Regions from separate parts of the Streptomyces sp. NPDC059452 genome, predicted to be linked through region 2. Evidence: riboswitches for the same ligand, from Rfam matches in the RefSeq annotation. Region 2 holds a riboswitch; each other region holds the start of a gene.
The links. Region 2 has a riboswitch for thiamine pyrophosphate ahead of thiC (phosphomethylpyrimidine synthase ThiC). Riboswitches for the same ligand answer to the same signal wherever they lie in the genome.

Region 1 (11,762 bases), on a different contig from region 2:
CTCGATCGACGAGGTCCACTCGGCGCTGTCCCTGCTGCTGCACGGGCGGGTCAGCGGGCACTGAGGGCCAAGGCTCCCGGAAAACACGAAGACGCCGGCCGGCCGAGTTCGCATCCCCCGCGAACTCCACCGGACCGGCGTCTTCCGTGCATCCGCCGGACCCGTTCCCCGTGGCCCCGTATGTCCCCCGTGGCCCCCGGTCCCGACGTCGTGCACCCCCGTTCCGTCAGGGGCCGCGCCGTTCCGCCGCCCCGTGCCGGCGGTCCGGGCGCCGCGCCCCTTCCGTGGTCACCACTCTTCCCTCCCCGCAGGTCCAGGCCTATCCGCGCAGCTACTCATCCCACCGCCTAGGTACGGGTACTCAGGGCTGCGCACCCGGCACCACCCGGCCGAAAAGCGGGGTCGCTACGATCTCCTGCGTGTCGATAATCCCTCTGGTGTTCACGAGCGGCTGGGCGAGCGGGATCAACGCCTACGCGGTGGTCCTGCTGCTCGGCATCTTCGGTGCGACCGGCGTCTCCGACGAGGTGCCCGCCGCGATGCAGCGCACCGATGTGCTGATCGTGGCCGGTGTGCTCTTCCTCTGCGAGGTGGTGGCCGACAAGATCCCGTACGTGGACTCGGTCTGGGACACCGCGCACACGGTGATCCGCCCGGTGGCCGGGGCGGTGATCGCCGCGCTGCTCGCCGGGGAGAGCGGTTCGCTGCCGGAGCTGGCGGCCGGGGCGATCGGCGGGTCGACGGCGCTGATGAGCCATCTGGTGAAGGCCGGTACGAGGATGGCGGTCAACACCTCCCCGGAGCCGTTCAGCAACATCGGGATGAGCATCGTCGAGGACCTCGGCGTGGCCGGGATCGTCACGTTCGCCATATTCAATCCGGTGGCGGCGGCCGTGATCGCCGGGGTGCTGCTGCTTCTCGGGATCGTCCTCGTGGTCTTCCTGGCCTCGCGGATCCGCCGCTTCCTGCGCCGCCGGGCCCAGCGCCGCGAGGAGAAACGCCTGGCCGGCGCGGAAGGGCCCTGGCCTCCCGGCTGAGCTGAGCTGTGAGTCGGTGGGCCCCGGCCTCCCGGCCGGACTGTCAGTGGCGGTCGCTAAAGTCACCGGCATGGCACGAATTGCGGTGATCGGCGCCGGGACGGGCGCCATGGCGGCGGCCGCCCGGCTCGCCGTCGCGGGCGACAAGGTGACGGTGTACGAGCGCTCCGCGAGCTACGGCGGCTCGCTGGGCCGCCATGAGCACGAGGGCTTCGTCTTCGACACCGGCCCCGGGCTGCTGCATCTGCCCGCCGTCCAGCGGGACCTGTTCGTGAAGACCGGCAAGGAGTCCCTGGAGCAGTCCGTCACGCTGACCCAGGTCGACCCGGCGAGCCGCCATCTCTTCGCGGACGGCACGGCGGTGTCCCTGCCCAACGCCTCCCGGGCCGGGGTGGCCGCCGCCCTGGACACGGCGCTCGGGGCCGGTGCCGGGGAGCGGTGGACGGGGTTCCTGGAGCGGGCCCGGGATGCCTGGGACCGGTCGCGGCGGCCGCTGCTGGAGGAGCCGCTACGGGCGGACCACCAGGTGCTGGGGCGCGACCCGTATCCCGCGCTCAGACAGCGGCGGCTGCTGCGCACCCGGCAGGCGTCCACCGTGGCGGAGATCGGCGCCTGGGAGCTGGCGGACGCCCGGCTCGCCGCCCTGCTCGACGGGTACGCGCTCTCGTACGGCCTCGACCCGCGCACCGCCCCGGCGAGCGCCGCGCTGCTGCCGTACATGGAGCAGACCTTCGGCAGCTGGTACGTGATGGGCGGGATGCGGGAGCTGGCCCGGGCGGTGTACGAGCGGTGCGTGGCCCGGAGGGTGGCCTTCGCCTTCGGTACCGAGGTGGTCCGGGTGGTGGAGAAGGACGGCCGGGCGGCGGGGGTGGAGCTGGCGGGCGGTGAGGTGGCCGAGGCGGACCGGGTGGTGCTGGGCGTCCGGCCGCACGCCGGTCTGGTGCCGGGTCAGCAGGTGTGGGGCGCTGATGACGTGACGGTCCGGGCGGGTGCGGCGGTGCCGGGGCGGTTCACGGTGCTGCTGTCGCTGCGCGGGGGCCGGGAGGCGGACGCGGTGCACCGGACGGTGGTGCACAGCGCCGACGGGGCGGCGGAGCAGGAGGCGGTGTTCGGGGGCCGGGTCGCCGCGCACCCGACGGTGACGGTGCTGCGCCCCGACGACCCCGCGACCCGCCCCGACGAGGCGCACGAGGCGGTGACGCTGAGCGCGGTGGTGGCCCCGCAGGGTCCAGTGGAGTGGACGGACCCGGCGGTGCGGCAGCGGTTCGCGGACCTTCTGGTGGAGCGGGCCGCCGCGGCCGTTCCCGGGCTGCGGGAGCGCGTCCTGCGCACGGAGGTCCGTACGCCGGCGGAGACCGAGGCCGAGACGGGGGCGGCGGGCGGTGCGGTGCCGCCGCCCGCGCTGGCCGGGGCGGCGGGCGCGTATCTGCACCCCGGGAACCTCACCCGGCTGCCGGGGCTGTATCTGGCGGGCGGCTGGTCGCACCCGGGCGGCGGGCTCGCGCACGCCGGGATGTCGGGGACGCTGGTGGCCGGACTCGTGGTGGAGGGCGACGACTTCCGCGGCTCGCGCTGAGGAGGGGGCGCCGGTAGCTCGCGCTGAGGAGGGGCGGGTGTCCCCGGCGTCCCGCGCCGGGGAGCGGGGCCGCACCGGTCGTCCTCCGCCGTGAGCGGTCCGGCCGCGCCTCACCGGTGCTCGCGCCTCGCCGGTGACGTGCCGAAACCGCTGTCAGTTCAGTAGCGGTACGGCTCGTTCTGGCCGGTGTCGTAGCCGTTGCTGTACGGGGCGGGCTGCTCCGGGGGCATCGGGGGGTACTGCTCGGCGTCCCGCTGCTGCGGGACCCAGACGCCCCCGGGCGGGGTGTCGGTGCCGTACGCGTCCGTGCCGTAGTTCTGGGCGTAGGGGTCGACGTAGCTCTGCTGCCCGCCCTGGCTGTCGAAGCCGTTGCCGTTGCCGTAGGCGTCGTAACCGCTGTAGGGCGCCGACCCGTTGGTCGTGCCGATGTACGGGTCGGAGTAGGCGGCGTAGCTCTGCTGGCCGGTCCCGTAGTCGTAGGGCCCCGCGTAGCCGTCCTGGGTCTGCTGCTGGTCGTAGCCGGAGTACGGGTCGTACGCGGCGAACTGCGGCTGCGCGGAGGGGTCCGCCTCGGGCTGCCGCTGGTCCTGGCCGCCCCGGCCGGAGCTGTCCGCCCCGTAACCGGAATCGCTGTACACGCCGTACTGGCCGGTGTCGTCGGGCAGCGGCAGCGGCTCGTACACCGAGGTGGCGGGGTCGGAGGCGGCGTTCTGGGCCCCGACGTGGGCGAAGGCGGGATCGAAGCCGGGGTCGTAACCGGAGTCGAATCCCCGGTCGGTGGCGGAATCGAAGCCCGAGCCGGTGCCGGGGGCGGTGCCCTGCTCGGTACCGGGATCCGAGACCTCCAGGTCCGAGACCTCCAGCGTGGGATCCTTGGCGGCCGCACGCTCGCCGCCGCCCTTGCGTCGGCGGCTCTCCCCCGGGCTGCCGCCTATGGCCCAGCCGGTGGAGAAGCCGCGCCGGAAGGAGAGCGTCACGAAGGTCTGGCCGGTGGCGAAGGCGAGCGTGCCGACGACGATGACCGCGCGGGAGCCGATCGGGACCCCGATGACCACGGTGAGGAAGCCGATGAAGGCGAGCAGCCGCCAGCGCAGCCGCGCCTTGTACTGCAGCAGTACCTCACCCAGCAGCCACAGCGCCACCAAGCCGAATGCGATGTAGAGGACCGTCCAGCCCACGCCCGCCCCCTCCTGCGGCCGCAGCCGCTCGGGGGCGGGTACGGCCGGTCACGACTGCTTGTGCAGTCCGAGATTCTCGTAGATTTCGAGCGTTGCCGTCGAGTTGTTGAGCGTGATGAAGTGGAGCCCGGGCACACCCTCGGACAGCAGCTTCGCGCAGAACTCCGTTGCGAACTCGATACCAAGGGAGCGTACAGCGGCCGGATCGTCCTTGACCGCGAGGATCCGCTCTTTCAGCGGCGCGGGCACGGTCGCGTTGCTGAGCTGGGAGAATCTTTCCAGTTGCTTCACACTCGTGAGCGGCATGACCTCGGGAATCACCGGCGTTTCGCAACCGGCGGCGACCACCCGGTCACGCATCCGGAGATACTCCTCCGGCCGGAAGAACATCTGGGTGATCGCGTAGTCGGCCCCGGCGCGGCACTTGTCCACGAAATGGCCGATGTCCGTCTCCCAGTCGGTGGAGCGCGGGTGCATTTCGGGGAACGCGGCGACGCCGACGCAGAAGTCGCCGGACTCCTTGATGAGGCGGACGAGGTCGGCCGCGTACTTCACGCCCTGCGGGTGCTCGACCCACTCGCCCATCGGGTCGCCGGGCGGGTCGCCGCGGACCGCGAGGATGTTCCTGATCCCGGCGTCGGCGTACTGGCCGATCATGTTGCGCAGTTCGGCGATCGAGTGGCTGACCGCGGTGAGGTGGGCGACCGGGGTGAGCGTGGAGTCCGCGGCGATCTGCTGGGTCGCCCGCACCGTCCCGGCACGGGTGGAGCCGCCGGCCCCGTACGTCACCGAGACGAAGCTCGGGCGGACCGCCTCGACGCGGCGCAGCGCGTTCCAGAGGTTGCGCTCGCCCTTCTCGGTCTTGGGCGCCCAGAACTCGAAGGAGTACGAGGTCTTGCCGGTCGCGAGCAGGTCACGCACCGTGGGTGCGTGGTCCGTCCTGGTGGAAGCTGTCCCAAGGGCCATATGGGGAGGTTAACCAGGGGGTGGACACTCCCCCAACCAGAGCGGGGGATTTTGTCTCGTTTCGCCGGTTTGTTGTCCACCCCTTGGACAATCCCGTGAAATGCGGTGCGGTGCCGCACCTCCGCAGAGGGCGGAAAAGGGCTGCTCAGAGCGCGTGCGCCCGGACCCTCTTTGCCAGCTCGGCGGTGGCTGCCGCCGGGTCGATGGCCTCGGTGATCGCCCGGACGACGACGATCCGGCGGGCCCCGGCCGTCAGCACCTCGTCCAGGTTCCCCGCGTCGATCCCGCCGATCGCGAACCAGGGGCGCGGCTGCTCCAGGGAGGCGGCGTACCGCACGAGGCCGAGGCCGGGGGCGTGGCGGCCGGGCTTGGTGGGGGTGGGCCAGCAGGGCCCCGTACAGAAGTAGTCCACGCCCTCCTGGGCGACGGCGGCGTCGACCTCGGACTCGGCGTGCGTGGAGCGGCCGATCAGCCGGTCGGCGCCGATGATCGCGCGGGCGGCGCCCACCGGCAGGTCGCCCTGGCCCAGGTGCAGGACGTCGGCGCCGATGGCGTGGGCGACATCGGCGCGGTCGTTGACCGCGAGGAGCTTGCCGTGGCGCCGGCAGGCGTCGGCGAAGACCGCGAGGTGCTCCAGCTCCTCGGCGGCCTCCATGCCCTTGTCGCGGAGCTGGACGATGTCGACCCCGCTGGAGAGCACGGCGTCCAGGAAGGCGGGGAGGTCGCCCTGCCTCTTACGGGCATCCGTGCACAGATAGAGCCGGGCGTCGGACAGCTGCTCGCGAGGCGTGGGCATGGTGGAGTCCCCCCGTGGTCGTGGCGGGGCACGGGCCACGCGCTGCACGCGGGGCCCGTACGCCGCTTCCGGTCGTATCGGTCAGACGGCGAGCGCCTGGGCGCGGCGCTTCACCTCCGTACCGCGATTCTCGCTCAGCGCCTGCGCGGGGGTGCCGGGCAGGGTCGGGTCGGGAGTGAAGAGCCACTCCAGCATCTCTTCGTCGGAATAGCCGTCGTCCTTCAGGAGGGTCAGGGTGCCGGAGAGGCCCTTGACCACCTTGTCGCCGTCGATGAAGGCGGCAGGCACCTGAAGCGTCCGGTTCTCACCACGGCGTACGGCGATGAGCTGGCCTTCCTTGACCAGCTGCCGTACACGCGTCACCTCGACACCGAGCTTTTCGGCGATGTCGGGGAGGTGGAGCCAGGCGGGGACGAGAGCATCGGTCTTTGCGTCAATCTCGGTCACAAGGACAAGCGTGCCATCCAGGACTGACAGCCGGTAGCCGGGCCGACCGTACGGGGGTCGGCCCGGCCTTTCAGACCCGGCCTTTCCAAGGGCGGTGGGCCTCAGAGGGCGGTGGACTTCAGGGGTACGGCCGGGTCGGCGACCCGCTCCGGGTCGAGCACCGCCCCCGACTCGATGAGCCTGCGCCCCTGGGCGAGGTCGCGCGGGCGGCCCACCGCGAGCACGGCGACCAGGGCTCCGGCCCGCAGCCAGCACACCGACCAGGTGGCCTCGGAGCCGTCGCCGCGCCACAGGAGGGTGTCGGCGTGGGCGTGGTGGCCCGCGTACTGCACGAAGCGGCCGAACTGCTCGGACCAGAAGTACGGGACGGGGTCGTGGACGGGCAGCGGATCGCCGGACTCCGCCGCCAGGATCGCGGCGGCGACGGTCCGGGGGCCCTGGAGGGCGTTGTCCCAGTGGTGGATCAGCAGGCGCTCGCCGTAGCGGGCGGAGGGGTAGGAGGCGCAGTCCCCGACCGCGTACACATCGGGCAGGGAGGTGCGCAGGGAGGCGTCGGCGGTGATCGAGCCGTCCGGGCCGCGTTCGACGCCGGAGCCGGTGAGCCAGCCGGTGGCGGGGCGGGCGCCGATGCCGACGACGACGGCCCCGGCGGGCAGCGTCCGGCCGTCCGTGAGGATCACGGCGGACTCCTCGACGCGTTCGACCCGGGCGTCGGTGAGGAGTGCGGCGCCGCTCTCCGCGTACCAGTCGGCCATCGGGGCGGCGACCTCGGCGGGCAGGGTCCCGGCCAGCGGGCGGGCGGCGGCCTCCACGACGGTGACCGCGCAACCGGCCGCGCGGGCAGCGGTGGCGAACTCGGCGCCGATCCACCCCGCGCCGACGACGACCACATCGTGCCGCCGCTCCAGGACGGGGCGCAGCCGGGCGGCGTCGTCCAGGGTGCGCAGCAGATGGACGCCCCGGACGCCTTCGGTGCCGGGCAGGGTGATGGGCTCCGCTCCGGTCGCCAGGACCAGGACGTCGTACGGGACGGGTCCCTCGGCCGTCTCCAGCAGATGGTCTGCGGCGCGCAGGGCGGTGACGTCCAGGCCGAGGCGGAGCGTGATGTCCAGCGCCTCGAAGTCGACGTCGAAGGCGGAGTCCTCGGCCGCCCCGAGCAGCACCGCCTTGGAGAGCGGCGGCCGGTCGTAGGGCTGGTGGGGCTCGGCTCCGATCAGCGTGACGGGGCCGGTGAAACCGGCTTCCCGCAGGGCGACTGCGGTCTGTACGCCCGCCATGCCCGCTCCGACGATCACGACGTTCCGTGTCCGCTGCCCCGCCGCGTGGTGTTCCGTCTGCTCGCTCACGCGCACCAGTCTATTCATCTGACTGGTCGTCAGGCAGCGGCTCCTCCACCACGCTCGTCCCGCTGCCCTCCTGGGACTCCCACTCCCAGCGCTCCTCCAGCCGCACCCGGCCGTCCGCGAGGTCGGTGACGGTGGAGAGGCAGTGTCCGGAAGAGGTCGTTCCGTCCTGCTTGAGCTGGACGTAACGGAAGTCGAGGGCGTCCCCCTCGCGGGTGCCGACGAGATGGCCCCGGACGACGTCACCGCCCGTGTAATCGGCCCAGATCATGCCGTCCTGCTCGTGGTACGTGAAGCGGGTACGGGTGCCGACCTGGCCGGGGGCCTGGTCGGCGACGGGCGAGAGGACGAGTCCGTCGAGCGAACGGGCCACGTGGCTGCTCCCTACTGGGCGTTGAGGGACTGGGGTTAGGCTGGCCAAGGTAGAACACTCGCGGGAGCCCGGACGCACCGGGCTGAGAGGGAGGCTGGGCGGCCTCCGACCGTACGAACCTGATCCGGGTCATGCCGGCGAAGGGAGGGGCTGGACACCCATGCGCGTCTCGGGGAAGACCTCCGGAATTCCGGGGGGAAGCTCAGGATCCGATGTCCTCGTCATCGGGGGCGGCATCATCGGCCTGGTCACCGCCTGGCGGGCGGCGCAGCGCGGGCTGGCCGTCACCGTGGCCGATCCCGATCCGGGCGGCGGGGCCGCCCGGGTCGCGGCGGGCATGCTGGCCGCCGTCACCGAACTGCACTACGGCGAGGAGCTGCTGCTCGGCCTCAACCTCGCCTCCGCCGCCCGCTATCCGGAGTTCGTCGCGGAGCTGGAGGCGGCGAGCGGCCGTGAGACCGGCTTCCGTACCTGCGGCACGCTGGCCGTCGCGCTGGACTCGGACGACCGGGCGCATCTGCGGGAGCTGCACGCCCTCCAGGAGCGTTCGGGGCTGGAGTCGGTCTGGCTGAGCGGCCGTGAGTGCCGCCGTCTGGAGCCGATGCTCGCACCGGGCGTACGGGGCGGGCTGCGGGTGGACGGCGACCACCAGGTGGACCCGCGGCGGCTCGCCGCCGCGCTGCTGGCCGCGTGCGAGCGGGCGGGAGTGGTGTTCCGCAGGGCGCCCGCCGAGCGGCTCGCCGTCGCCGGGGGCCGGGCGGCCGGGGCCGTGCTCGGTGACGGTACGGGGGTCGAGGCCGACCAGGTCGTGCTGGCGGCGGGCAGCCTCAGCGGGCGGCTCGCGGGGCTCCCGGAGGAGGTCGTTCCGCCGGTCCGGCCGGTCAAGGGCCAGGTCCTGCGGCTCACCGTGCCCCCGGCGTACGCCCCCTTCCTCAGCCGGACCGTGCGGGCCGTCGTCCGGGGCGGCCACCTCTACCTCGTACCGCGCGAGAACGGCGAGCTGGTCGTCGGCGCCACCAGCGAGGAGATGGGCTGGGACACCACGGTCACCGCGGGCGGGGTCTACGAGCTGCTGCGCGACGCCCACGAGCTGGTGCCCGGCATCACCGAGCTGCCGCTCACCGAGACCCGGGCCGGTCTGCGCCCCGCGTCCCCCGACAACGCCCCGCTACTCGGCCCGACCGCCCTGCCCGGCCTTCTCCTCGCCACCGGCCACCACCGCAACGGCGTCCTGCTGACGCCCGTCACGGGCGACGCGATGGCCGAGGCCCTGACCACCGGCGAGCTGCCCGAGGTGGCCCGCCCGTTCGCCCCGGGCCGGTTCGCGTCCGTCGGCGCCGCCCCCGTACCCGTACCCGTACGCCAGGAGCAGTCCGCATGAGCCCTCAGGTATCCGTCTCGGTCAACGGGGAGCCGCGCACCCTCGACGCGGGCACCGCGCTGGACCGCCTCGTCGCCACCCTGACCGCCGCGCCCTCCGGGGTCGCCGCCGCCGTCAACGAGTGCGTGGTGCCGCGCGGCCGGTGGGCCGCCACCACGCTCGGCGAGGGCGACCGCGTCGAGGTCCTGACCGCCGTACAGGGAGGCTGACCGTGTCCGACGACGTCTTCACCCTGGGACCGGCCGTCTTCGGCTCCCGGCTGATCATGGGCACCGGCGGGGCGCCCAGCCTGGAGGTGCTGGAGCGCTCGCTGATCGCCTCCGGGACCGAGCTGACCACCGTCGCGATGCGTCGGCTCGACCCGACCGTGCAGGGCTCGGTCCTCTCCGTGCTGGAGCGGCTCTCCATCCAGGTGCTGCCGAACACGGCGGGCTGCTTCACCGCGGGCGAGGCGGTGCTGACCGCGCGGCTGGCCCGGGAGGCGCTCGGCACCGACTGGGTGAAGCTGGAGGTGGTGGCCGACGAGCGGACGCTGCTGCCCGACCCGATCGAGCTGCTCGACGCCGCGGAGATCCTGGTGGACGACGGGTTCACCGTGCTGCCGTACACCAACGACGATCCGGTCCTGGCCCGGAAGCTGGAGGACGTGGGGTGCGCGGCGATCATGCCGCTCGGCTCCCCCATCGGCTCCGGGCTCGGCATCCGCAACCCGCACAACTTCGAGCTGATCGTGGAGCGGGCGGGGGTGCCGGTGATCCTGGACGCGGGGGCCGGGACCGCCTCGGACGCGGCGCTGGCGATGGAGCTGGGGTGCGCGGCGGTGATGCTCGCCTCGGCGGTGACCCGGGCCCAGGAGCCGGAGCTGATGGCCGCGGCGATGCGGCACGCGGTGGACGCGGGGCGGCTGGCGTACCGGGCGGGCCGGATCCCGCGCCGCCACTTCGCCGAGGCGTCCTCCCCGGTGGACGGGCGGGCGGCGCTGGATCCGGAGCGCCCGGCGTTCTGAGCGCGCCTGTACGTGGTCGGGGGCGCCGCCCCCGGACCCCCGCCCCTCGAACGCCGGAGGGACTTGAACGGCCGGAGAGCCACGCCCGCCACCTGGGGCGTGTCGCTGTCACGGATTGGCTGTAGATCGGCCCCGGAAGCGCCCCGGTCCGTCCGGGGTGTCGGTGGCGCCTCGTAGACTCTCCTGGTGGACACGACCCTCCAGGACCCCCTCGTCGGGCAGCTGCTCGACGGCCGGTATCGCATAGAGGCGCGCATCGCCGTCGGCGGGATGGCCACGGTCTACCGGGCCGTGGACACCCGGCTGGACCGGGTGCTCGCCCTCAAGGTGATGCACCCGGCGCTCGCCGTCGACGCCGCCTTCGTGGAGCGGTTCATCCGCGAGGCCAAGTCGGTGGCCCGGCTCGCCCACCCCAACGTCGTCGCGGTCTTCGACCAGGGCGCCCAGGGCGCGTACGTCTACCTCGCGATGGAGTACGTGGCGGGCTGCACCCTGCGCGATGTGCTGCGCGAGCGTGGCGCCCTCCAGCCCCGGGCGGCCCTGGACATTCTGGAGCCGGTCCTCGCCGCGCTCGGCGCCGCGCACCGGGCCGGGTTCGTGCACCGGGACATGAAGCCGGAGAACGTCCTGATAGGGGACGACGGCCGGGTCAAGGTCGCCGACTTCGGCCTGGTCAGGGCGGTCGGCACGGCCACCGACACCACCGGTTCGCTGCTGGGCACGGTCTCGTACCTGGCCCCCGAGCAGATCGAGCACGGCACGGCCGACACCCGCAGTGACGTGTACGCCTGCGGGGTCGTGCTGTACGAGATGCTCACCGGCACCAAGCCGCACACCGGGGAGAACGCCGCCCAGGTCATCTATCAGCACCTCAACAACGACGTCCCGGCCCCCTCCGCCGTCGTGCCGGGGCTCCCGGTCGCGCTGGACAGCCTGGTGGCGAGCGCCACCGCCCGGAACCCCGAGGTGCGCCCGCACGACGCGGTGCTGCTGCTGGCCGAGGCCCGTGAGGCCCGCGCCACGCTGAGCGAGGCCGAGCTCGACGCCGTACCGCCGCAGGCGCTCTCCCAGACGCACGACGCGGCGGACGACCGTACGAGCGTGATCCCGCGGGCCCTCCCGGCGGACGGCGACGGGGGCACCGTGCACCGCACCAGCCGCCTGGAGATGCCGCCACCCGCACCCCGGCGCGGGGCGGCGCTGCGCGGCCCGTTCGCCGGTCCGCACCGCAGGCTGATCACGGTGATCACCGCCGTCCTGCTGACGTTGGGTGTCGGGGCGGGCGTCTGGTACATCAACTCCGGGCAGTTCACCCAGGTCCCCTCGCTGCTCGGCCAGACCCAGAAGTCGGCGGAGCAGCGGCTCTCGGACGCCGGGCTCGGGCTGAAGGGCGTCGAGCGGGTCTTCAGCGACACGGTCGAGCGGGGCTCGGTGGTGGACAGCGATCCCGCGTCGGGCGACCGGATCCGGGGCAACGGTTCGGTGACGCTCGTCGTCTCGCGCGGCCCCGAGATCGTCCGGGTCCCCGATGTCTCCGGCTCCTCCCTCGCGGACGCCCGGCGCACCCTGAAGAAGGTGGGCCTGCTCCCCGGGATGGCGACCAAGGAGTTCAGCGAGGACGTCGCCCGCGGCGATGTGATCCGTACGGAGCCCGCCGCC
Region 2 (5,334 bases):
CCCGGTTGCCCGCCGCCGCGAACTCCCTCGACTTCTCCGCCATGCCCTCCTCGATCTCCTCCTGCGAACCGCCGTGCTGACGGCGGATGTCCTGGGAGATCTTCATCGAGCAGAACTTCGGCCCGCACATCGAGCAGAAGTGCGCCGTCTTCGCCGGCTCGGCGGGCAGCGTCTCGTCGTGGAACTCCCGGGCCGTGTCCGGGTCGAGGGCCAGGTTGAACTGGTCCTCCCACCGGAACTCGAACCGCGCGTCGGAGAGCGCGTCGTCCCACTCCTGCGCGCCCGGGTGCCCCTTGGCCAGGTCGGCCGCGTGGGCGGCGATCTTGTAGGTGATCACGCCCGTCTTCACGTCGTCCCGGTTGGGCAGCCCCAGGTGCTCCTTGGGCGTGACGTAGCAGAGCATCGCCGTGCCCCACCAGGCGATCATCGCGGCGCCGATGCCCGAGGTGATGTGGTCGTAGGCGGGCGCGACATCGGTGGTCAGCGGGCCCAGCGTGTAGAACGGCGCCTCCTCGCAGATCTCCTGCTGGAGGTCGATGTTCTCCTTGATCTTGTGCATCGGGACGTGCCCGGGCCCCTCGATCATGGTCTGTACGCCGAACCGCTTGGCGATCGTGTTCAGCTCGCCCAGCGTGCGCAGCTCGGCGAACTGGGCCTCGTCGTTGGCGTCCGCGATCGAACCGGGGCGCAGCCCGTCACCGAGGGAGTAGGTGACGTCGTACGTCGCGAGGATCTCGCAGAGCTCCTCGAAGTGCTCGTAGAGGAACGACTCCTTGTGGTGCGCGAGGCACCAGGCCGCCATGATCGAGCCGCCGCGCGAGACGATGCCGGTCTTGCGGCGGGCCGTCAGCGGGACGTACGGCAGACGCACTCCGGCGTGCACCGTCATGTAGTCCACGCCCTGCTCGGCCTGTTCGATGACCGTGTCCTTGTAGATCTCCCAGGTCAGCTCCTCCGCTCGGCCGTCCACCTTCTCCAACGCCTGGTAGAGCGGCACCGTTCCGATCGGCACGGGGGAGTTGCGCAGCACCCACTCGCGGGTGGTGTGGATGTTGCGGCCGGTGGACAGGTCCATGACCGTGTCGGCGCCCCACTTGGTCGCCCAGGTCATCTTGTCCACCTCCTCCTCGATGGAGGAGGTGACGGCCGAGTTGCCGATGTTGGCGTTGACCTTCACCAGGAACCGCTTGCCGATGATCATCGGCTCGATCTCGGGGTGGTTGACGTTGGCGGGCAGCACGGCCCGGCCCGCCGCGATCTCCTCGCGTACGGTCTCGGCCTCGACGTTCTCCCGGATCGCGACGTACTCCATCTCCGGGGTGATCTCCCCCCGCCGGGCGTACGCGAGCTGGGTGACGGGCCGTCCGTCGCGGCTGCGGCGCGGCTGGCGCGGGCGGCCGGGGAAGACCGCGTCGAGGTTGCGCAGCCCGCCGCGCGGCGAGGTGTGCTTGAGCCCGTCGTCCTCGGGGCGGACCGGCCGGCCCGCGTACTCCTCGGTGTCACCGCGGGCGATGATCCAGTTCTCCCGCAGGGGCGCGAGGCCACGGCGGACATCGGTGTCGATGGCGGGATCGGTGTACGGCCCCGACGTGTCGTACAGCGTCACGTCCTTGCCGTTGGTGAGGTGCACCTGTCGGACCGGCACCCGGAGGTCCGGGCGGGAGCCCTGGACGTACCCCTTGTGCCAGCCGATGGACTTCCCGGCCTCGTCGTTCGGAGTGCCGTCCGGCGTTCCGTCGTTCTGTTTCGAGGCAGGCGTGCGTGCGTCCGCTGTGGTCATGAGACCTACTCCCTACGCCGGCATTACCCGGTAACAGGTTCGGCGGTCGGCGCAGCGTGTCCCGTACAGGAAGTACGGCGGTCAGCGCCCTCTCAGCCCGGTGCTCCGAGCTCCCGCGTGTGCAAAGGTGCCTCCACGCTAGCGTCCTTTCCGGCGAGCTGACCAGAGGGCCCACCCGTTCTTGCGATGATCGCCCCGTGACCTCCCCCCAAAGCGACCCCGCGCCCCAGCCGCCCCAGGGCCACAGCCACGGCCACACGCACAGCCACGGACCCGCCGCCCCGGTCTCCAAACACCTGCGCAAGGTCATCGCCGCCGTACTGATCCCGTTCGCCACGGCGGTCGTCGTCGGCCTGATCGCGTTCTGGCCCGGTGGCGTCCCCGACCACGAGCGCACCGGTGTCGGATTCGACCGGCAGACCCAGGACGGCAAGGTCGTCCAGGTCGTCAACGTCGACTGCGCGGACGTCAACGCCGCTCAGGTCCCCCCGACCGGCGACACCTCCACCCCCTCGGGACGCAAGGCCGTCGCGGAGCAGGAGGGCGAGTGCAAGAAGGCGACCGTGGAGGTGACCAGCGGCGACGACAAGGGCCGTCAGTTCGTCGAGGTGATCCAGCCGGACGCACCACGCCAACTGCGCGAGGGCCAGGGCGTGGTCGTGGCGTACGCCCCCGACGCGCCCCGCGACCTCCAGTACTCCGTCACCGATGTGAACCGGAAGATCCCGATGACGCTGCTGGCCGCGATCTTCGCGCTGGCGGTGGTCGCGGTGGGCAGGCTGCGCGGGGTGATGGCGCTGGTGGCGCTGGCCGTCTCGTTCGCCGTACTGACCCTGTTCATCCTGCCGGCGATCCTGCAGGGCTCGAACCCGCTGGTGGTGGCGGTGATCGGGGCCAGCGCCATCATGCTGGCGGCGCTCTACATGTGCCACGGGGTGACGGCCCGTACGTCCGTCGCGGTCATCGGCACCCTGATCTCGCTGCTGCTGATCGGGCTGCTCGGCTCCCTGTTCATCGGCTGGGCGAGCCTCAGCGGCAACACCGATGACAACACCGGCCTCATCCACGGGCTCTACCCGGACATCGACATGAGCGGTCTGCTGCTGGCCGGTGTCATCATCGGTTCGCTCGGTGTGCTCGACGATGTGACGGTCACCCAGACCTCCGCCGTCTGGGAACTGCACCAGGCGGACCCGCAGATGGGTTGGCGCGGTCTCTACCGGGCAGGTATCCGGATCGGAAGGGACCACATCGCCTCGGTCGTGAACACCCTGGTGCTGGCGTACGCGGGCGCGGCGCTGCCGCTCCTGCTGCTCTTCTCCATCGCCCAGAGCAGCGTGGGGACGGTGGCCAACAGCGAGCTGGTGGCCGAGGAGATCGTCCGGACGCTGGTCGGTTCGATCGGTCTGGTCGCCTCGGTGCCGGTGACGACGGTGCTGGCCGCGCTGGTGGTCTCCGCGGACCGCCCGGGCGCCCGCACCTCCTCGTCCACGGCTGCCGCGCCCGCACGGACCGGCCGGGGCCGGCGCCGCAAGGCCTGAGCCATCGGGCGGTCAGCCCGCGTTCTGTTCCTCGGCGAGGATGCGGCCGAGCGCCTCCTCCAGGTTCCCGTCGAAGTCACCGAGCGTGTGCTCCTGACCGAGGGGGACCAGCTTGTCCGTCCGGTCGAGAAACGCCACCAGCGGCGCCGTACCGGCCCGGAAGAGCGCACGGTCCGCGCCGACCTGGAGGCGGATGTGCACATCGCCGAGACCCTCGGGTTCGGTGGGCCCGATGTGCACATCGCCGTCGCCACTGGGGCTGTTGAGCCCGTCCAGCAGCAGCTCACGACCGAATGCCCAGGTCACCGGGGCATCGCCGGGCAGATGGAACGTCATCCGGATGGCGTAGGGATCCGCCACCTCGTAACGGAGCTCCACCGGAATACGGAACGAGAGCTCCTCGGAGACGAGGAAGCTCATCATGACCTCTGCTTGAACCGACTCGCGCATCGTTCAACCCCGCAGTAGATGAAACTGGCCAGGAATGATCCCCCATGGCCCTATTGACGCCATCGTGGTGCACGCGATAGCAGATCACAAGGAGTGATTTTTCAGATACTGATAGAGAACACGAACGAACGCAAGAGGCTCGCCACTTCGCCACGTAGCTGTTCGACTGCGGGCAGCAACCGTTCTTCCCTGTCCAGGGGTACGGAAATGGCCATGGCCGCAATGGTGGCACCGGCCGTGACGGGAATGGCGGCGCAGACGGTCCCCAGTGCGTACTCCTGGCGTTCGATGACGGGTTCACCCCGCCGCAACGTCCGCAGCCGCTCCAGAAGTGCCGCGCGATCTCGCACTGAGTAACGAGTGAGGGGTCTGACGGGGTGCCGGTCGAGGTGGTCCTCACGGTCCTTCTCGTCGAGCTGGCCGAGAAGGCACTGCCCGATCGCGTGTGCGTGCCCGGTCTCCCGGAAGGAGGCCCACTCGTCCACCGCCGGGGCGTCGGGGGCGTCGGCGACCGCGATGAGCTCGATCTCGCCCTCGCGGTAGACCGCGCAGTACACCGGGACCCCGATGGCGTCCCGCCAGTGCGCGAGAGAGTCGGTGACGGTGGCGGGCCGGTCCCGGCGGCCCCGGGCCGCGGTCAGGTTCTCGGCGGCCGCACCGAAGAGGAAGACGCCGTTCTCCCGGCGGAGGTAGCCCTCATGGGTGAGGGTGCGCAGAAGGTGGTACGCGGTCGGCAGCGGAAGCCCTGCCTCGCGTGCGAGTTGCTTGGCGGGCGCCCCGTCCCGATGGGTGCCCACAGCCTCCAGCAGCCTCAACGCCCGCTGAACCGAACCGATCAACGTCGGGACAGCGGGACTCGATGCCGTGGTCAAAGGTCACCCCCAGGCATGGTGACGGGCCGTCAGCCCTCCCGTGGGGGCCGCCCCCACGGGCCTGCCGCACCAACGACCGACTGTCGTACAAACCACTGGTCACTCGGTCGGTTCGGTGACAGAAGGTCACATTCCAGATGGCGGCAGCGTTATGTCACTGTATCGGCCGCCTCCGGCAGGAGGGGGTTTTCCTCCTGGACTTAGCTCAGCTGGGCTAATCCGCAGACCGGTGCGGCCCCCCGATCCCGCACAGGCCCGCGACAGCCCTGCCACCGGTTGCCTACCAGTCGCCGCGCGAGGACGACGAGGACATGAACTTGCGTACGACGAAGACCAGACCGCCGACCAGCACCACGAAGATCAGCACCTTGAAGAGCAGGCTGATCACGAAGCTGAGCACGCTGGCGATCAGTCCGCCGAACACGACGATCGCGATGACGGGCACCGCGATCCACTTCACCCACCAGGGCATTCCCGCGACTATCTCCCGCACGGCCATCGCCATCTACCTCGTCTCTCTGGGTTCCTGCCTCGATGCTACGGGGGCGAGGCACCCCGGCGGGGGCCCCGCAGCCCTTGAAGACCCCTGATCGAACCCTTAGGGAACCCGGGGTTCAGCCCTCCGGCGGGGAGAAGACGACCATCACCCGCAGATCCTCGGTGATGTGGTGGAACTTGTGGGCCACCCCGG
Region 3 (11,762 bases), on a different contig from region 2:
TCGTCGAACGGGAAGGCGACAGCTGGAGGTTGACGCGCCCGGCGCCACGCAACGGCGACGCGCGGCGAGGCGGTCCTTGACCTGGAGCATTCGGGTGAAAAGGTAAGGCCGATGACCTCGCACGATCGATCGGTGACCTGCGCCGGGGCCGTTGACCACGGTGTCGGCCCGGCTCCCGGCGGGTGCGGGCAGCGTGAACGGCAGAACGCAATCACGCAGCCCGGATCTCCGCTCCTGTGCGGACTGCGACGCCGTAGTCACGCTACGCTCACAAGGATTCCGCCCCAGACAAAAGTCCCCCAGCACTTCACGGCAGAACGGCTCAAGGCACCACATGCCCCAGCACACCTCCGGGTCTGACCGCGCGGCAGTACCACCGGTTGCGCGTGGCACTGTGCGCCCTCCCGCCCCCTCCTCGCTCGACGAACTGTGGCGTTCGTACAAGACCACCGGCGACGAGCGGCTGCGGGAGCAGCTGATCCTGCACTACTCGCCGCTCGTCAAGTACGTCGCGGGCCGGGTGAGTGTGGGGCTGCCGTCCAACGTCGAGCAGGCCGACTTCGTCTCCTCCGGGGTCTTCGGACTGATCGACGCCATCGAAAAGTTCGACATCGAGCGGGCCATCAAGTTCGAGACGTACGCGATCACCAGGATCCGCGGCGCGATGATCGACGAACTGCGGGCGCTCGACTGGATCCCCCGTTCCGTCCGGCAGAAGGCGCGGAACGTGGAGCGCGCCTACGCCACGCTGGAGGCCCAGCTGAGGCGCACGCCCTCCGAGGCCGAGGTGGCCTCGGAGATGGGCATCGGCCTGGAGGAACTGCACGCGGTTTTCAGCCAGTTGTCGCTGGCCAATGTCGTCGCCCTGGAGGAGATGCTCCAGGTGGGCGGCGAGGGCGGCGAGCGGCTGACCCTGATGGACACCCTGGAGGACACCGCCGCCGACAACCCGGTGGAGGTGGCCGAGGACCGCGAGCTCAGAAGGCTGCTCGCGCGCGCCATCAACACGCTCCCCGACCGGGAGAAGACGGTGGTGACCCTCTACTACTACGAGGGCCTGACCCTCGCGGAGATCGGCAACGTCCTCGGAGTGACGGAGAGCCGGGTCAGCCAGATCCACACCAAGTCCGTGCTCCAGTTGCGGGCCAAACTGGCCGACGCCGGTCGCTGAAACCCCTCCCTCCGGCCTGATCCGAACGCACGGCCCCGGGCTCGGCCCTTCCCTCCGGCACCCGCCGCCGTAGAGTGGATACGTGCCCAGGATTCGAGCGGCCTCCGTGGCCGAGCACCGGACCATGCAGCGCGGCGCCCTCCTGGACGCCGCGCGCTCCCTGCTGTCCGAGGGCGGTACGGAGGCGCTGACCTTCCCCGCACTCGCCGAGCGCACCGGGCTCGCCCGGTCCTCCGTGTACGAGTACTTCCGCTCCCGTGCCGCCGTCGTCGAGGAGCTCTGCGCCGTCGACTTCCCCGTCTGGGCGGCCGAGGTGGAGAACGCGATGGAGCGTGCCGAGACCCCCGAGGCGAAGATCGAGGCGTATGTCCGCCGACAGCTCGACCTCGTCGGGGACCGTCGGCACCGGGCGGTCGTCGCGATCTCCGCGAGCGAGCTGGACGCCGGTGCCCGGGAGAAGATCCGGGCCGCGCACGGCGGTCTGATCGCCATGATCGTCGAAGCGCTGGGCGACCTCGGCCACACCCAGCCGAGGCTCGCCGCGATGCTCCTGCAAGGTTCGGTGGACGCCGCCGTGCGCCGTATCGAGCTGACCGTGGCGGAGGAGCCCGGCGTCATCGCGGACACCGCCGTCGCCATGATCCTGCGCGGCGTACGGGGCTGAGCCCGGCGGCTCCGGGCACCGCCGCCCCCGCCGGTTCGGGCAGCCCGAACACCGGCAGCAGCCGCGACGGGCCGCGCCGAAGGAGCGAGAGCGGGTTCAGGTAGGCCTTCCCCCGCCGCAGCCCCCAGTGCAGACAGCCCGTGGCGCAGTGGAACGGACCCGCCTCCAGGAGGCCGACCGGTTGGCCCGCCACCACGAGGTCGCCCTTGCGCACCAGCGCCCGCACCGGCTCGTACGTCGTCCGCAACGGCGGCGCCCCGCTCCCGGCCAGCTCGATGGCGAGGACCCCGCGCCCGGCCACCCGCCCCGCGAACGAGACCCGGCCGGTGGCGGCGGCCAGCACGACGGTGCCCGGCGATGCCGCAAGGTCGACGCCGCGGTGGCCGGGCCCGTACGGGGTGGACGGCGGCTCCCACCCCCGTAACACCGCAGGCCTCCCGCCCACCGGCCAGACCGGACCACCACCCACCTCCACGAAGGCCCCCACGCCCGCCCCCGGCCCACCCGCCGACGGAGACGGCTCCCGGCCTTCGCCCGCCCCCGGCTTCCGGTCCGGACCCGGCTCCCCCTCCGCACCCTGATCCCCGCCCGCCCCCGGCCCGGACATCGGCGGTGGCGCCTCTTCGGCCCGTGCGGTCGGCAGCAGCCATGACCCGGTGGCCCCGGCCGGCGCCCGTGGTGGCGGCAGTGCGGCCGTCAGCAAGGCCGCGACCAGCAGGAACACCGGCACGCGGACGCGGCGCCGCAGGCCGGGCGTGCGGGGCGGCAGGCAGGGGGACGGGAGGCGCGGGGACGGCAGGAGCCGCAGAGGTCGGGGGAATCGCAGGGATCGGGGGAATCGCGGAGATCGCAGGAATCGCATGGATCAACGCTCTCCCGGAGGGGCGGATTCCGGGGATCTTGGACCGCTCCTGTGGAGTACTCGCCGGTTGTGGACATCGCCGTCACCCGGTACCCCACGGGTCCCGTACACTTCTTACGGCGATCCGGGTCACCGGGTCGACTTCGCACGCCCCGCCACCTCCCTCTTCGCGGACGGTGGCCGCGCTCCTCGGTCCCTTGTGGCACGGCGCGTCGGGGCGTCAGGCGCGACCGTAAACCTGCGGTCGCGACAACCGAGTACCTCAAGGAGTACGGCCATGGCCGTCGTCACGATGCGGGAGCTGCTGGAAAGCGGCGTCCACTTCGGTCACCAGACCCGTCGCTGGAACCCGAAGATGAAGCGCTTCATCTTCACCGAGCGCAACGGCATCTACATCATCGACCTGCTCCAGTCGCTGTCGTACATCGACCGCGCCTACGAGTTCGTCAAGGAGACCGTCGCCCACGGCGGCTCCATCATGTTCGTGGGTACGAAGAAGCAGGCCCAGGAGGCCATCGCCGAGCAGGCGACGCGCGTCGGCATGCCGTACGTCAACCAGCGTTGGCTCGGTGGCATGCTCACCAACTTCTCCACCGTCTACAAGCGCCTTCAGCGTCTGAAGGAGCTTGAGCTCATCGACTTCGAGGACGTGGCCGCCTCCGGCCTCACCAAGAAGGAGCTCCTGGTCCTCTCGCGCGAGAAGGCCAAGCTGGAGAAGACCCTCGGTGGTATCCGCGAGATGCAGAAGGTGCCCAGCGCCGTCTGGATCGTCGACACCAAGAAGGAGCACATCGCCGTCGGTGAGGCGCGCAAGCTCCACATCCCGGTCGTCGCGATCCTCGACACCAACTGCGACCCCGACGAGGTCGACTACAAGATCCCGGGCAACGACGACGCGATCCGCTCCGTCACCCTGCTCACCCGCGTGATCGCCGACGCCGTCGCCGAGGGCCTCATCGCCCGCTCCGGTGCCGCCACCGGTGACTCGAAGCCGGGCGAGAAGGCCGCCGGCGAGCCGCTCGCCGAGTGGGAGCGCGACCTGCTCGAGGGCGACAAGAAGGACGAGACCGCGGCTGCCGCCGAGGTCCAGTCCTCCGCCGAGACCGAGAAGGTCGCCGACGCCGAGAAGCCGGCCGAGGCCGTCGCCGAGGCCGAGGCCGCTGTCGAGGCTCCGGCCGCCGACGCGGACGCCGAGCAGGCCTGACACCCGTCACGGCTACTGACGGCGGGGGCCGGCGCCACAAGCGCTGCCCCCGCCGTCCACCCGTAGATCTTTCAGACTTCGAGAGAGACATACAGACTCATGGCGAACTACACCGCCGCTGACGTCAAGAAGCTCCGCGAGCTCACCGGCGCCGGCATGATGGACTGCAAGAAGGCGCTCGACGAGGCCGACGGCAGCGTCGACAAGGCCGTCGAGGCGCTCCGTATCAAGGGCCAGAAGGGCGTCGCCAAGCGCGAGGGCCGCTCCGCCGAGAACGGTGCCGTCGTCTCCCTCATCTCCGAGGACAAGACGTCCGGCGTCCTCCTTGAGCTGAAGTGCGAGACGGACTTCGTCGCCAAGGGTGACAAGTTCCAGGCCGTCGCCAACGCGCTGGCCGCGCACGTCGCCGCCACCTCCCCGGCCGACATCGCCGCGCTCCTCGCCTCCGAGATCGAGCCCGGCAAGACCGTCCAGGCGTACGTGGACGAGGCCAACGCCAACCTCGGCGAGAAGATCGTCCTGGACCGCTTCGCGCAGTTCACCGGCGACTTCGTCTCCGTGTACATGCACCGCACCATGCCCGACCTGCCCCCGCAGATCGGTGTCCTGGTCGAGCTGGACAAGGCCGACGCCGACCTGGCCAAGGGCATCGCGCAGCACATCGCCGCCTTCGCCCCGAAGTACCTCTCCCGCGAGGACGTCCCGGCCGAGGTCGTCGAGGCCGAGCGCCGCGTCGCCGAGGAGACCACCCGCGCCGAGGGCAAGCCCGAGGCCGCGCTCCCGAAGATCGTCGAGGGTCGCGTCAACGGCTTCTTCAAGGAGGCCACCCTCCTCGGCCAGCCGTACGCGCTGGACGCCAAGAAGTCCGTCCAGAAGGTTCTGGACGAGGCCGGTGTCACCCTGAAGCGCTTCTCGCGCATCAAGGTCGGCATCTGAGTCCGTCCGGGCGAACAGCATCCGACCCGATAGGGTCGGGTGCAGTCGACGGCCGCACTCACGCCGGACGACCGCAGATCTGACGAGGAGGCCATTGCCGCTGTAGGGACACCAGACCCACCGGCAATGGCCTTCTTCGTATGTGCACGAGGAGAATTTCCATGGACAAGGGCGCGGACGCCATTCAGGCCGACGACAAGCGCGACGACACGTTTTCCGGGCGCTTCATGCTGAAGCTCTCCGGCGAGGCCTTCGCCGGTGGTGGCGGCCTCGGCGTCGACCCCGACGTCGTGCACACCATCGCCCGCGAGATCGCCGCCGTCGTACGCGACGGCGCCCAGATCGCGGTGGTCATCGGGGGAGGCAACTTCTTCCGCGGTGCCGAGCTCCAGCAGCGCGGCATGGACCGGGCCCGGTCCGACTACATGGGCATGCTCGGCACCGTCATGAACTGCCTGGCGCTCCAGGACTTCCTGGAGAAGGAGGGCATTGACTCGCGCGTCCAGACCGCCATCACCATGGGTCAGGTCGCCGAGCCGTACATCCCGCTCCGTGCCGTACGGCACCTGGAGAAGGGGCGCGTCGTCATCTTCGGCGCCGGTATGGGCATGCCGTACTTCTCCACCGACACCACCGCCGCCCAGCGCGCCCTGGAGATCGACGCCGAGGCGCTGCTCATGGGGAAGAACGGCGTGGACGGGGTCTACGACTCCGACCCGAAGGCCAACCCCGACGCGGTGAAGTTCGACGCGCTGGAGTACGGCGAGGTGATCACGCGCGACCTGAAGGTCGCCGACGCCACCGCCATCACGCTCTGCCGTGACAACAAGCTCCCGATCCTCGTCTTCGAGCTGACCGCCGAGGGCAATATCGCTCGCGCCGTCAAGGGTGAGAAGATCGGCACGCTCGTCAGCGACGAGAGCACCCGGGCCTGACGGCCCCCCCCAGGATGGACAACGGCCTGCCGGTCGGACACCGTGCAGGTGAGGACGCGACGCAGGACCCGCAGGGCACGGTGATGACGATGCCGCGCCCACACAAGACACGCAGGAGCACGTGGTGATCGAAGAAATCCTCCTTGAGGCCGAGGAGAAGATGGAGAAGGCCGTCGTCGTCGCGAAAGAGGACTTCGCCGCGATCCGTACCGGCCGTGCGCACCCGGCGATGTTCAACAAGATCGTCGCGGACTACTACGGCGCACTGACCCCGATCAACCAGCTGGCCTCGTTCTCGGTGCCCGAGCCGCGGATGGCCGTCGTGACGCCGTTCGACAAGACCGCGCTGCGCAACATCGAGCAGGCGATCCGCGACTCCGACCTCGGCGTCAACCCGAGCAACGACGGCAATATCATCCGGGTGACGTTCCCCGAGCTCACCCAGGACCGCCGCAAGGAGTACATCAAGGTCGCCAAGACCAAGGCCGAGGACTCCAAGATCTCGATCCGCTCCATCCGCCGCAAGGCCAAGGAAGCGCTCGACAAGCTCGTCAAGGACAAGGAGTCCGGCGAGGACGAGGTGCGCCGCGCCGAGAAGGAGCTCGACGACACCACCGCGAAGTACGTCGCGCAGGTGGACGAGCTGCTCAAGCACAAGGAAGCCGAGCTGCTCGAAGTCTGATGAACGACTCTTCCTGGGGCGCACCGCAGGGAGCCGGTTACCGGGGTGCCCCCGAGATGGGGGTCGCTCCGGCGGGTCCCGCCTACGATGTGCATGAAGCCCAGCAGACTCGGCCCATGCCCAACGTGCCGGACGTTCCCGACGCAGGTAGAGACGCACAGAGCCGTGGAGACCGGGACAGGGACGCCGCGCACGTCAGCGGCCCCCTGTTCCGTGACGAGATGCCGCAGGAGCCCATGTCCACCCCGCTGCCGTCCCCGCCGCAGAAGAAGCGTGCGGGGCGTGATCTGCGCGCCGCCATAGGGGTCGGCGTGGGGCTCGGCGCCGTCATCGCCGCCTCGCTGTTCATCGTGAAGGCCGTCTTCGTCGGTGTGATCGCGCTCGCCGTCGTGGTCGGCCTCTGGGAGCTCACCTCCCGGCTCCAGGAGCAGAAGGGCATCAAGGCGCCCCTCGTTCCGCTCGCCGTCGGCGGAGCCGCGATGGTCGTCGCCGGCTACGCCCGGGGCGCGGAGGGGGCCTGGGTCGCCATGGCCCTGACCGCGCTCGCGGTGCTGGTCTGGCGGATGACCGAGCCCCCGGAGGGGTATCTCAAGGACGTCACGGCGGGCGTCTTCGCCGCGTTCTACGTACCCTTCCTGGCCACCTTCGTCGCCCTGCTGCTGACGGCGGACGACGGACCGTGGCGGGTGCTGACCTTCCTCATCCTCACCGTCGTCAGCGACACCGGGGCGTACGCGGTCGGCTGGCGCTTCGGCACCCACAAGCTCGCCCCCCGCATCAGCCCCGGCAAGACCCGCGAGGGCCTGCTCGGTGCCGTGGCCTTCGCCATGGTCGCGGGCGCGCTGTGCATGGAGTTCCTGATCGACGGCGGCGCCTGGTGGCAGGGGCTGCTGCTCGGTCTCGCGGTCGCCGTCAGCGCCACCCTCGGCGACCTCGGCGAGTCCATGATCAAGCGGGACCTGGGGATCAAGGACATGGGAACCCTGCTCCCCGGCCACGGCGGCATCATGGACCGGCTGGACTCACTGCTGCCGACCGCACCGGTGGTCTGGCTGCTGCTGGTCCTGTTCGTCGGCTCCGGCTGAGCGTCCTCTCAAGGGCGCGCACCACGCCCGACCTGCACGTTCTACGAGTGAGGGTCCGTTGTCCACAGGGCGGCGGGCCCTCACCCGTCTGTCTGCGACACTGGATGAACCATGCCTAAGCCCGGAGAACTCACTTTCGTCGCGCCCCGCGGAGCCAAGAAGCCGCCGCGGCACCTCGCCGACCTCACGCCCGCCGAGCGCAAGGAAGCGGTCGCCGCGACCGGCGAGAAGCCGTTCCGCGCCCAGCAGCTCTCGCAGCACTACTTCGCGCGGTACGCGCACGACCCGGAGCAGTGGACCAACATCCCCGCCGGATCCCGGGAGAAGCTCGCCGAGGCGCTGTTCCCCGACCTGATGTCCGTGGTCCGCCACATCAGCTGCGACGACGACACCACCCGTAAGACGCTGTGGAAGCTGCACGACGGGACACTGGTCGAGTCCGTCCTGATGCGCTACCCCGAGCGCGTCACGATGTGCATCTCCTCCCAGGCCGGGTGCGGGATGAACTGCCCCTTCTGCGCCACCGGGCAGGCCGGGCTCGACCGCAATCTGTCCACCGCCGAGATCGTGCACCAGATCGTCGACGGCATGCGCGCCCTGCGCGACGGCGAGGTGCCCGGGGGTCCGGCCCGGCTCTCCAACATCGTCTTCATGGGCATGGGCGAGCCGCTCGCCAACTACAACCGTGTCGTCGGAGCGATCCGCCGGCTCACCGACCCCGAGCCGGACGGTCTCGGCCTCTCCCAGCGCGGGATCACCGTCTCCACCGTCGGGCTCGTCCCGGCGATGCTGCGCTTCTCCGACGAGGGCTTCAAGTGCCGCCTCGCCGTCTCGCTGCACGCCCCGGACGACGAGCTGCGCGACACCCTCGTCCCCGTCAACACCCGGTGGAACGTCCGCGAGGTGCTGGACGCCGCCTGGGAGTACGCGGAGAAGTCCGGCCGCCGGATCTCCATCGAGTACGCCCTGATCCGGGACATCAACGACCAGGCCTGGCGCGGCGACCTGCTCGGCCGGCTGCTCAAGGGCAAGCGGGTGCACGTCAACCTGATCCCGCTGAACCCCACGCCCGGCTCCAAGTGGACCGCCTCACGGCCCGAGGACGAAAAGGCGTTCGTCGAGGCCATCGCGGCCCACGGCGTGCCCGTCACCGTCCGGGACACCCGTGGCCAGGAGATCGACGGGGCCTGCGGGCAGCTGGCGGCCTCCGAGCGCTGAGGGCCGCGACGGGCGCCGGGAGCGGCCACCTCACCGGTCCCGGGACGCTCCGGCGGACGAGGCCGAAAACCGCCGGTGTAGCCTGGGCCGAAATCAACTTCATATTCCGACAGGGGAGCGCCACAGCGCTGAGAGTGCGGCACCAAGGACAGGTTGGCCGCAGACCCTCTGAACCTCGCCCGGGTCATTCCGGGTAGGAAGTTCGGACCTTACTCAAGCTGTTGCGCCCTGCCCGCTTCCGGTACGTCCGGGGGCGGGCGGGGCCGCGTCTCTTCCTGGTCACCTCCAGGAGGAATCACATGAACACCACCAAGAAGTACGCCGCGACCGCGCTCGCCGCGGCGCTCGGCGTCACCGTCCTCGCGGGCTGCGGCAGCTCCGACGACGACGCCCCGGCCGGCTCCGGCGCGTCCAAGGGCAGCGGCTCCAAGACCGTCACCCTGGTCACCCATGACTCCTTCAACGCCTCGGAAGACGTGCTGAAGCAGTTCACCAAGGAGAGCGGCTACACCGTCGAGCTCCTCAAGAGCGGTGACGCCGGTGCCGCGCTCAACCAGGAGATCCTGACCAAGGGCTCCCCGCGCGGTGACGTCTTCTTCGGTGTCGACAACACCCTGCTCTCCCGCGCCCTCGACAACGACCTCTTCACCGCGTACGAGGCCAAGGGCCTGGACCGGGTCGCGGACGGCACCGAGCAGGACGACAAGCACCGCGTCACGCCCGTCGATACCGGTGACATCTGCGTCAACTACGACAAGAAGTACTTCGCCGACAAGAAGCTCGCGCCCCCGCAGACCTTCGAGGACCTGCTGAAGCCCGCGTACAAGGACCTCCTCGTCACCCAGAACGCGGCGAACTCCTCGCCCGGCCTCGGCTTCCTCCTCGGCACCGTCGCCACCCAGGGCGAGGACGGCTACGAGGAGTACTGGAAGAAGCTGAAGGCCAACGGCGTCAAGGTCGTCGACGGCTGGGAGGAGGCGTACCACGAGGAGTTCTCGGGCTCCGCGGGCGGCAAGAAGGCCAAGGCGGACCGGCCGCTGGTCGTCAGCTACGCCTCCAGCCCGCCCGTCGAGGTCCTCTACGCCGACCCGCAGCCCAAGGAGGCCCCGACCGGCGTCTCCACCGGGACCTGCTTCCGGCAGACCGAGTACGCCGGACTCCTGAACGGCGCGAAGAACGAGGCGGGCGGCAAGGCGCTCCTGGACTTCCTGATCAGCAAGACGTTCCAGGAGGACGTGCCGCTGAACATGTTCGTGAACCCGGTCGTGAAGGACGCCGAGCTGCCGGAGATCTTCACGGAGTTCGGTGAGACCGTCGAGAAGCCGGCCACGGTGGCGCCGGAGAAGATCGCCGCCAACCGTGAGCAGTGGGTCCGGTCGTGGCACTCGCTCGTCGTGAAGTAGGCAGCACCTCCAAGGCCGCCGGGTCCGGACCCGTGCCCGGCGGCGCGCGGACCGGCGGCGGAGGCGGGCGGCGTGGTGCGGCGGTGCGGCTCGGCGGCGGAGGCGGGCGGCGCGGAGCCGCGGTGCGGCTCGGTCTGATGGCCGTGCCCGTCGCGTTCTTCGCCGTCTTCTTCGCCTACCCCGTCTCCGCGATCGTCGGCCGCGGGCTGAAGACGGACGGTGCGTGGCAGTTCGGTCGGGTCGGCGAGGTGCTGGCCCGCCCGGACATCCTCGACGTCCTCTGGTTCACCACCTGGCAGGCCCTCGCCTCCACCGCGCTCACCCTGCTGATCGCCCTCCCCGGCGCGTACGTCTTCGCGCGTTTCGACTTCCCGGGAAAGCAGGTGCTGCGCGCGGTCGTCACCGTGCCGTTCGTGCTGCCCACCGTCGTCGTCGGCACCGCGTTCCTGGCGCTGCTCGGGCGCGGCGGCTTCCTGGACGAGCTCTGGGGCGTACGGCTCGACACCACCGTGTGGGCGATCCTGCTCGCGCACGTCTTCTTCAACTACGCGGTGGTCGTCCGGACGGTCGGCGGCCTCTGGTCGCAGCTGGACCCGCGGCAGGAGGAGGCCGCCCGGGTGCTCGGCGCCGGACGGTTCGCCGCCTGGCGGCGGGTGACCCTGCCCGCGCTCGGCCCGGCGGTGGCCGCCGCCGCGCTGATGGTCTTCCTCTTCACGTTCACCTCGTTCGGTGTCGTGCAGATCCTCGGCGGCCCCGCCTACTCCACCCTGGAGGTGGAGGTCTACCGTCAGACCGCCCAGCTCCTCGACCTGCCGACGGCCGCCGTGCTGACCATGGTCCAGTTCGTGGCGGTCGGCGCGATCCTCGCCCTGCACGCCGTGACCGTACGCCGCCGGGAGCGGGCGCTGAAGCTCGTCGACCCGGCGCAGACCTCCCGCCGGCCGCACGGCCCCGGCCAGTGGGCGCTGCTCGGCGGGGTGCTGCTCACCGCGCTGCTGCTGATCCTGCTGCCGCTCGGTGTGCTGGTGGAGCGGTCGTTCGACGGTCCGGAGGGTTACGGCTTCGGCTACTACGAGGCCCTTCAGTCCGCCGGGGGCAGCGGCTCGACCTTCCTCGTACCGCCGCTGGAGGCGGTCGGCAACTCCCTCCAGTACGCGTTCGTCGCCACGCTCATCGCCTTGGTCGTCGGCGGTCTCGCGGCGGCCGCCCTGACCCGGCGGGCGGGACGGCTGGTACGCGGCTTCGACGCCCTGCTGATGCTGCCGCTCGGGGTCTCCGCCGTCACCGTAGGCTTCGGCTTCCTCATCACCCTCGACAAGCCGCCGCTCGACCTGCGCACCTCCTGGATCCTGGTCCCGCTGGCCCAGGCGCTGGTGGGCGTCCCCTTCGTCGTACGGACCATGCTCCCCGTGCTCCGCGCGGTGGACGAGCGGCTGCGCGAGGCCGCCGCCGTGCTGGGAGCCTCCCCGCTGCGGGCCTGGCGCGAGGTCGATCTGCCGCTGGTGCGGCGGGCGGTGCTGGTCGCCGCAGGCTTCGCGTTCGCCGTGTCGCTCGGGGAGTTCGGCGCCACCGTCTTCATCGCCCGGCCCGACAACCCGACCC

Region 1: another riboswitch for thiamine pyrophosphate. It lies ahead of thiO (glycine oxidase ThiO); the one in region 2 lies ahead of thiC (phosphomethylpyrimidine synthase ThiC).
Region 3: another riboswitch for thiamine pyrophosphate. It lies ahead of ACFW9Z_RS13945 (thiamine ABC transporter substrate binding subunit); the one in region 2 lies ahead of thiC (phosphomethylpyrimidine synthase ThiC).

Annotation. Positions count from the first base shown of each region.
Region 1 is NZ_JBHYVE010000029.1:62,176-73,937, reverse strand. It holds gene ACFW9Z_RS30135 (TetR/AcrR family transcriptional regulator) at 1-64, shown strand, start outside; gene ACFW9Z_RS30130 (DUF4126 domain-containing protein) at 420-1,037, shown strand; gene ACFW9Z_RS30125 (phytoene desaturase family protein) at 1,108-2,613, shown strand; gene ACFW9Z_RS30120 (hypothetical protein) at 2,772-3,791, opposite strand; gene metF (methylenetetrahydrofolate reductase [NAD(P)H]) at 3,840-4,757, opposite strand; gene thiE (thiamine phosphate synthase) at 4,903-5,553, opposite strand; gene ACFW9Z_RS30105 (Rv2175c family DNA-binding protein) at 5,635-6,000, opposite strand; gene ACFW9Z_RS30100 (NAD(P)/FAD-dependent oxidoreductase) at 6,102-7,346, opposite strand; gene ACFW9Z_RS30095 (hypothetical protein) at 7,357-7,716, opposite strand; TPP riboswitch at 7,767-7,879, shown strand; gene thiO (glycine oxidase ThiO) at 7,877-9,097, shown strand; gene thiS (sulfur carrier protein ThiS) at 9,094-9,306, shown strand; gene ACFW9Z_RS30080 (thiazole synthase) at 9,363-10,103, shown strand; gene pknB (Stk1 family PASTA domain-containing Ser/Thr kinase) at 10,290-11,762, shown strand, end outside.
Region 2 is NZ_JBHYVE010000003.1:111,726-117,059, forward strand. It holds gene thiC (phosphomethylpyrimidine synthase ThiC) at 1-1,780, opposite strand, end outside; TPP riboswitch at 1,773-1,907, opposite strand; gene ACFW9Z_RS05835 (YibE/F family protein) at 1,978-3,321, shown strand; gene ACFW9Z_RS05840 (SsgA family sporulation/cell division regulator) at 3,334-3,771, opposite strand; gene ACFW9Z_RS05845 (IclR family transcriptional regulator) at 3,873-4,643, opposite strand; gene ACFW9Z_RS05850 (DUF5326 family protein) at 4,924-5,136, opposite strand; gene ACFW9Z_RS05855 (cupin domain-containing protein) at 5,258-5,334, opposite strand, start outside.
Region 3 is NZ_JBHYVE010000008.1:143,267-155,028, forward strand. It holds gene dprA (DNA-processing protein DprA) at 1-80, shown strand, start outside; gene whiG (RNA polymerase sigma factor WhiG) at 335-1,171, shown strand; gene ACFW9Z_RS13905 (TetR/AcrR family transcriptional regulator) at 1,278-1,835, shown strand; gene ACFW9Z_RS13910 (murein hydrolase activator EnvC family protein) at 1,786-2,559, opposite strand; gene rpsB (30S ribosomal protein S2) at 2,975-3,901, shown strand; gene tsf (translation elongation factor Ts) at 4,001-4,837, shown strand; gene pyrH (UMP kinase) at 4,999-5,772, shown strand; gene frr (ribosome recycling factor) at 5,897-6,454, shown strand; gene ACFW9Z_RS13935 (phosphatidate cytidylyltransferase) at 6,454-7,539, shown strand; gene rlmN (23S rRNA (adenine(2503)-C(2))-methyltransferase RlmN) at 7,651-8,757, shown strand; TPP riboswitch at 8,859-8,975, shown strand; gene ACFW9Z_RS13945 (thiamine ABC transporter substrate binding subunit) at 9,057-10,160, shown strand; gene ACFW9Z_RS13950 (ABC transporter permease) at 10,298-11,762, shown strand, end outside.